DNA from 2 places in the Streptomyces sp. DSM 116795 genome. Region 2 is predicted to be linked to the other one. Evidence: riboswitches for the same ligand, from Rfam matches in the RefSeq annotation. Region 2 holds a riboswitch; the other holds the start of a gene.
What was found. A riboswitch is a leader RNA that binds a small molecule or an ion and turns the genes downstream of it on or off. The one in region 2 is predicted to bind cyclic di-AMP.
Positions count from the first base shown of each region.

Region 1: linked by a shared signal. The riboswitch ahead of ACSMXX_RS17110 (M23 family metallopeptidase) and the one ahead of ACSMXX_RS11465 (C40 family peptidase) in region 2 are both predicted to bind cyclic di-AMP.

Region 1 is NZ_CM147707.1:3,957,995-3,961,206, reverse strand. Features, by position in the region: gene ACSMXX_RS17115 (aldo/keto reductase) at 1-6, opposite strand, end outside; gene ACSMXX_RS17110 (M23 family metallopeptidase) at 513-1,481, opposite strand; cyclic di-AMP (ydaO/yuaA leader) riboswitch at 1,901-2,065, opposite strand; gene ACSMXX_RS17105 (PP2C family protein-serine/threonine phosphatase) at 2,326-3,212, opposite strand, start outside.
Region 2 is NZ_CM147707.1:2,705,553-2,708,764, forward strand. Features, by position in the region: gene pcrA (DNA helicase PcrA) at 1-958, opposite strand, end outside; cyclic di-AMP (ydaO/yuaA leader) riboswitch at 1,179-1,359, shown strand; gene ACSMXX_RS11465 (C40 family peptidase) at 1,368-2,450, shown strand; gene ACSMXX_RS11470 (hypothetical protein) at 2,482-2,835, opposite strand; partial or broken gene ACSMXX_RS11475 (cytochrome P450 family protein) at 2,908-3,212, opposite strand, start outside.

The DNA of each region.
Region 1 (3,212 bases), 1.3 Mb from region 2:
GGACATGGCACCGACCGTAGCGTCCCGTGCCGGGCACCGGCTCGGAACAAAGACCGACGGCCCTGGTGTCGGGGGGTGGTCCACCAGGGCCGCCGGAGCATGGGAGGGCAGGGCCGTACTCGTGAAGGAGAGGGGCCCCCGTCCGCCGCCGCCTCGTCCCCTCCTTGTATGCGCCGAGGGGCGTGGGCGAGTTGTGCGTGGTCCAACGCACCTCGACGGTGCGAGGCGGCGGCGGCGCGATAGGTCATCGCGTCGGGCAGTCGTGCGCCTGTGCAGATGTTGGGAGAACAGCGGTGCGCCCGGGGAGAGGCGGATGTGCCGCTGTGGGTACGAGCACAGCCCTGTACGGAACTGCGGCTACAGGCACATGTACTTGTACTCGTACTTGTGGAGGTGCTCTGGCGGAGGCTTCAACTCCGCGCCGCCGAAGCGGTGTTGTCGGGGAGGGTGAAGGGGTGGCGTGGTGCGCGAGGGGCGGCCGGCGGACGGCCGCCCTTCCTGCAGCGGCGTCGTCAGGGAGTGAGGCCCTTGCCGCGCAGCCATGCCAGCGGGTCGATCGCGGGGCCGCCGCCGCCCGGGTGGACCTCCAGGTGCAGGTGGGCACCTGTGACGTTCCCGGTGGAGCCGACGCGGCCGATGGTCTCGCCCGTACGGACCTTCTGGCCCGCCGAGACGTTCATGGACGACTGGTGAGCGAACCAGAGTTCGGTACCGTCGTTCAGCTGCAGGATCGTGCGGTATCCGTACGATCCCGCCCAGCCGGCCTCCTTGACCGTGCCGGAGCCGATCGCCTTGATGGGCGTGCCGGAGGAGGCGGCGAAGTCCGTGCCCGTGTGGCCGTTGGACCACAGGCCGCCGGACTCCCCGAAGCCGGAGGTGAGTTGGTAGCCCGAGACCGGAAGCTTGAAGCTCTTGGCGAGCTTGGCCAGGCGCGCTTCCTCGGCCTTCTGGCGCTCCGCGGCCTCGGCCTTGTTCTGCGCCTTGGCGGCCTTCGCCTTCGCCGCTCCCGCTGCCTTGTCGATGGCGGCGTTGCGTGCGGAGGCCTCGGCCTGCGACTGCTGCTGCTGTGCCTGTTCGAGGATGCGGGAACGGAGCGCCTCGCCCGCGTCCGTACGGCCGGCCTGGGTGTCGCTCTCGGTCAGGGCCGCCTGCGTGAGGGGCTGACCGGCGACGGTGTCCTCGGAGCCGCCGGAGAGAAGCTTGACGCCGGGCAGGTCCTTGGCCTTGTCGGCCGCGGCGGCCACGTCCGGCATGGAGATGGAGGCCGACGGCTTCTCCTGCGCGGTGGCCATGCCGCCCGCGCCGACGGCCGCGATCATGCCGACGCCGAGGACGGCGCCGCTGCGGGCCATGCTGCCGCCGCGCTGCTTGGCGAGCTTGTGACGCCCGCGTACGGGGCGCACGGACTCCTCGGTCGGGTTCCACTCCTCGAAGGGAGGGTCGCCGGGGAGGGGGACGAAGGAGCCGGGGACGGGCGGCACTTCGCCGTCGCCGAACTCGTAGGTGCCGAACTCCGGGGACTCGTAGCCGGATGGCTCGTAGCCGGCCGAGTCGTAGGGGGACGCTTCGTAGCGGGATGCTTCGTAGGCGGGCGTCTCGTAGCCAGGTGCCTCGAAGCCAGGTGCCTCGAACTCCTGCGTCGCATAAGCCCCGTCGGTTCCGAAGCCGTACGTGCCGTCCGTGCCGTACGACCCGGTCAGCTGCGAGCCGTACCCGTCGAAACCGCCGTACTGGCCGGCCTGCTCGTACGACCCGTACGAGCCGAAGTGGCCGAACTGCTGTTGCGCGCCGTCGTTGCCGTAGGAGCCGTAGTCGCCGTATCTGCCGGACTCTTCGTCGTCGAGGTACGGGTCGTACGTGCCCTCGGGGGCATGCCTGTTGGACGCCACGGGGGCGTTCTCCTTTCCTTCCTTCTCGCCTACCGGGTTAGCTGACGGGTTCGGAGCAGGAAGGTCTCCTACGAACTGCCCGCCCGTGGGCGGAACTTGTCCGATTCACCCCATCCCCACCGGACTGGCCGGCAGGGGGTGGTTCCCCGGTTCCCTTGGTGCAGCGATATCGAGTTGTGGCTCGGGGTGGTGCACTTTCAGGATTCGGCGACGGCGCACGGAGCCGTCTCTCGTGACGGCAGTGACGACCGCGCTGCGTTATGGAACGTTAATAGAGCGGCGGTCGGGATTCCAAGCGGTTCCGGCGAGATTTGTAGCTGCGTGAGCTCCATCTTCCGGGACAGTCAGGGTCAATTGGGACACCCGGTCACTCTGCATGGTGCGGGGGATCGCTGTGGGTGACCGGTGAATCCCATGGATCCGACGTGAAGGGCCGTCAGTCCGCCGGGGTTCTCCGTTGCAGGGCCAGCAACGCCATGTCGTCCGCCGTCCCGCCGCCCGTATGCGTGTGTACGTCCACCAGGACGGCGTCGAGCAGCGCCTCGGGGTCCTCGAAGGAGCGGCCCGCCAGCGCCTTGTCCGGCTCGAAGAATGCGCCGTCGCTGTCCCGGGCCTCGGACAGACCGTCCGTGTAGAGGAGGAGCTGGCTCCCGTACGGGAAGGGGACCTCCTCGGCGCGGTCCGGCCACCGGCCCAGCTCCGGCTGCCCGAGGGGCAGGGCCGCCACGGCGGGGTCGAGGAAGCGGCACCGGCCTTCGGAGACCAGCAGCGGCGGCGGGTGACCGCGGTTGACGATGCGCAGCCGCTCCGGATTCGCCGCCGGGATCTCGGCGATGGCGGCCGTCGTGAAGCCCTCGTAGAACTCGGTGCCGAGACGACGCGGGCCCTCCCGGCGCAGGGCCCGCTCCAGGCGTTCGGTGACCGCTTCGAGCGTGGACTCCTGCTCGGCGGCCTCCCGGAAGGCCCCGATCAGCAGGACCACCGCCTCGACCGCGCCCATGCCCTTGCCGCGTACGTCCCCGACGAGGAGCCGTACGCCGTACCGCGTCTCCTGCACGGCATACAGGTCTCCGCCGATGTGCGCGTCGAGCTGCGCAGCCCGGTAGCGCGCCGCGACTTGGAAGCCGTCGAGCCGGGAGGGGGGCACCGGCAGCACCGCGAACTGGGCGGCCTCGGCGATCGTCCGGGCGGAGGAGAGAGCGGCACCGCTGCGGCGCAGGAAGCGGTTGATGAGGACGGCGAGAAGACTCACGACGGCCGTGGAAGCGGCCTCGGAGATGTCCATCAGGCCGTTGGTCATCTCATCGAGTACGCGCATGAATG
Region 2 (3,212 bases):
CGCCCGGCGCCTCGCCGGTGCCGACGAGCTCGCGAACCAGCAGGTACTGGGCGTGGTTGGTGTCCTGGTACTCGTCGACGAGGACGTGCCGGAAGCGGCGCCGGTAGTGCTCGGCGACATCCGGGAACGCCTGGAGGAGATGGACGGTCGTCATGATGATGTCGTCGAAGTCCAGGGCGTTGGCCTCACGCAGCCGCGCCTGGTACATCGTGTACGCCTCGGCGAGAGTTTTCTCATAGTTGTCCGAGGCCTGCCCCGCGAAGTCCTCCTCGTCGATCAGCTCGTTCTTCAGGTTGGAGATCTTCGCGCTGAACGCCTTCGGCGGATACCGCTTCGGGTCCAGGTCGAGGTCCCGGCAGACCAACGCCATCAGCCGCTTCGAGTCTGCCGCGTCGTAGATCGAGAAGGACGAGGTGAAGCCGAGCTTCTTGCTCTCGCGGCGCAGGATGCGTACGCACGCGCTGTGGAAGGTGGACACCCACATCGACTGCGCCCGCGGCCCGATCAGCTCCTCCACGCGCTCCCGCATCTCGCCCGCCGCCTTGTTGGTGAAGGTGATGGCGAGGATCTGCGCGGGGTGCACACGGCGTGCGGCGAGGAGATGGGCGATGCGGTGAGTGAGCACGCGGGTCTTGCCCGAGCCGGCACCCGCGACGATCAGCAGGGGCGAACCGGTGTGCACGACGGCCGCGCGCTGCGCCTCGTTCATCTCCTCCAGCAGCGCCGCCGCGTCGACGACCGTACGAGGCGAGCCGCCCCTGTGGTACGAGGACGAGCCGCCGCCCGACGCGCCCCCGGCGGCCCCGCCGCGGGCGCCGCCGGAGCCGTCGTCAGGCGTGCGGCCCGGCCCATCCTGGGGCCCCTCGGGGCCACTTGGGCCGCCGTGTCCGGAGGAGTCGTCCTGCGCGCGCACGGGTGCGAGGTGGGCGAGAAAGCTGTCGTCGAAGAGGCTGCTCATCGTCGGAGAAGTCTAGATTGCCGCGCCGACACGCGCGCCGACACCCACGGCGACACCAGGCGGCCAACTCCGCCTGGGATAACGAACAGATATCGGACGTATCACCTAACGGCCTTCACAGACGCCCCACATCTCGCTACCGTGCCGTGCCAGGCGGTCCGCACCAATCGTCGGCGAAAGCGTCGGCACGGGCCGCCTCCGCCTAATCCGGCGGCCAGCCGGCGGTCATCCGCCGGGAGCCGCCGCCGGAGCCGGGGACCCACCGCGTACGCGCGACACGGCGTACGCACCCGGGGTGAATCGGGAAGTCGCACCGCAGAAGCACCGCGCACGACCCGTAGGGCAGCCTTCCGACAGCCCGAACCCGTCAGCTAACCCGGTAGGCGGTTCACGGAAGGAGTCGCCGGCCTTGGCGTCCCATCGCAAGCCGCGCACCCGGATACTGAAGTCCGCCTCGACAAAGCGCGGAGTCCTCGGCGTCACCACCGCCGCGCTCGCCTCCGTCTCGCTGCTCTCCCAGAGCGCGCAGGCCGCACCGGACGACGGCAAGCCGTCGATCTCCGAGGTCAAGAAGAAGGTCGACAAGCTGTACCAGCAGGCCGAGGTCTCGACCCAGAAGTACAACGAGGCCGAGGAGAAGACGGACGCCCAGCGCAAGAAGGCGGACAGATCCCTCGACGAGGCCGCCGAACGGACCGCGAAGCTCAACGACGCACGCCGCGAGCTCGGCAACTACGCGACCGCGCAGTACCGCACCGGCGGCATGTCGGAGACCGCGACCCTCCTGCTCACCGAGGACCCGCAGCAGTTCTTCGAGCAGTCGCACATGCTGGACCGGATGACCGGCCGTCAGAAGGAAGCCGTCACCGACTTCGAGAAGCAGCAGAAGGCGGCGCAGAGCAAGCGCGAGAGCGCCACCGAGGAACTGGCCTCACTCGAGGCCTCGCAGAAGGCGCTGAAGAAGAACAAGCGGGAAGTGCAGGACAAGCTCGCCGAGGCGCGCAAGATGCTCTCGAAGCTGACGGCCGAGGAGAAGGCCCGCCTGGCGGCGATCGAGAAGAAGAAGCAGGAAGAAGCCCGCAAGGCGGCCGAACGCGCCGAAGAGGCGCGCGACGACGCCGGGAAGGGCGGCGGCTCGCAGACGGCCCAGGCGGAGAAGGTCCTCGGCTACGCGAAGCAGCAGCTGGGCAAGCCCTACGTCTGGGGCGCGACCGGTCCGAGCTCCTTCGACTGCTCAGGTCTCACCCAGGGTGCCTGGAAGGCCGCCGGCATCTCCCTGCCCCGTACGACGTGGGACCAGGTCAAGGTCGGCACGAAGGTCGCCAAGTCGGAGATGAAGCCGGGCGATCTGATCTTCTTCTTCGACGACATCAGCCACGTCGGCATCTACGCCGGCAACGGGCAGATGATCCACGCGCCGAAGCCGGGCGCCGAGGTGCGGTACGAATCCGCCGGCAACATGCCCTTCCACTCGGCAGTACGCCCCGGCTGACCCCGCGGCCGCCCGGCGTTCGTCCCCTCCGTCACGTCCACAGGACGGCGACGAAGATGTTCGCTGTCGTCAGCGCGCCGACCGTGCCGAAGAGGGACGAGGGCACCTTCTCCTCGTCCCTCTTCACATACACGAGCCCGAGAATCACCACGAGCAGCGCCAGCTTCACGCCGATCTTGATGTTGTTCACCGGGCTGTCGTCGGCCTGGTTGAGGCCGACGAGGACCATCCCCGTCAGCAGCATGGTGAACGCGCCGTGCAGCATGCCGGGCACGAAGCGGGCCTCTTCCGCGCGCATCGCCTTCATCTGGAAGAAGAAGCCGCCCAGCAGGGCCGCGATACCGATGATGTGGAGGCCGACGAAGACATGTATGAGTACGTCCATGGCCAGGGAGCGTAGCGACGGGACCGCCCGCGTCACGGGGCGGGGCGCGGCCCACCGGGCCCGGGTGGCGCCTCACCAGCGCACCGGCAGCTCCTTCACACCCCGCATCAGCATCCCCGTCAGCCACCGCAGCGAGGACTCGTCCGCGTCCGCCGCGATGTCCGGGCACCGCTCCAGCAGCGTCTGGATCGCGATCCGTCCCTCCAGGCGGGCCAGCGGCGCGCCCAGGCAGTAGTGCAGGCCGTGGCCGAAGGCGATGTGGCCGCGGGCGTCGCGCCCGATGTCGAAGCGGTGCGGGTCCTCGAAGCGCTCCTGGTCGCGGTCGGCGTCGGCCATGGCGATCAGGACCGTCGAGCCGGCGGGCACGGTCACCCCGT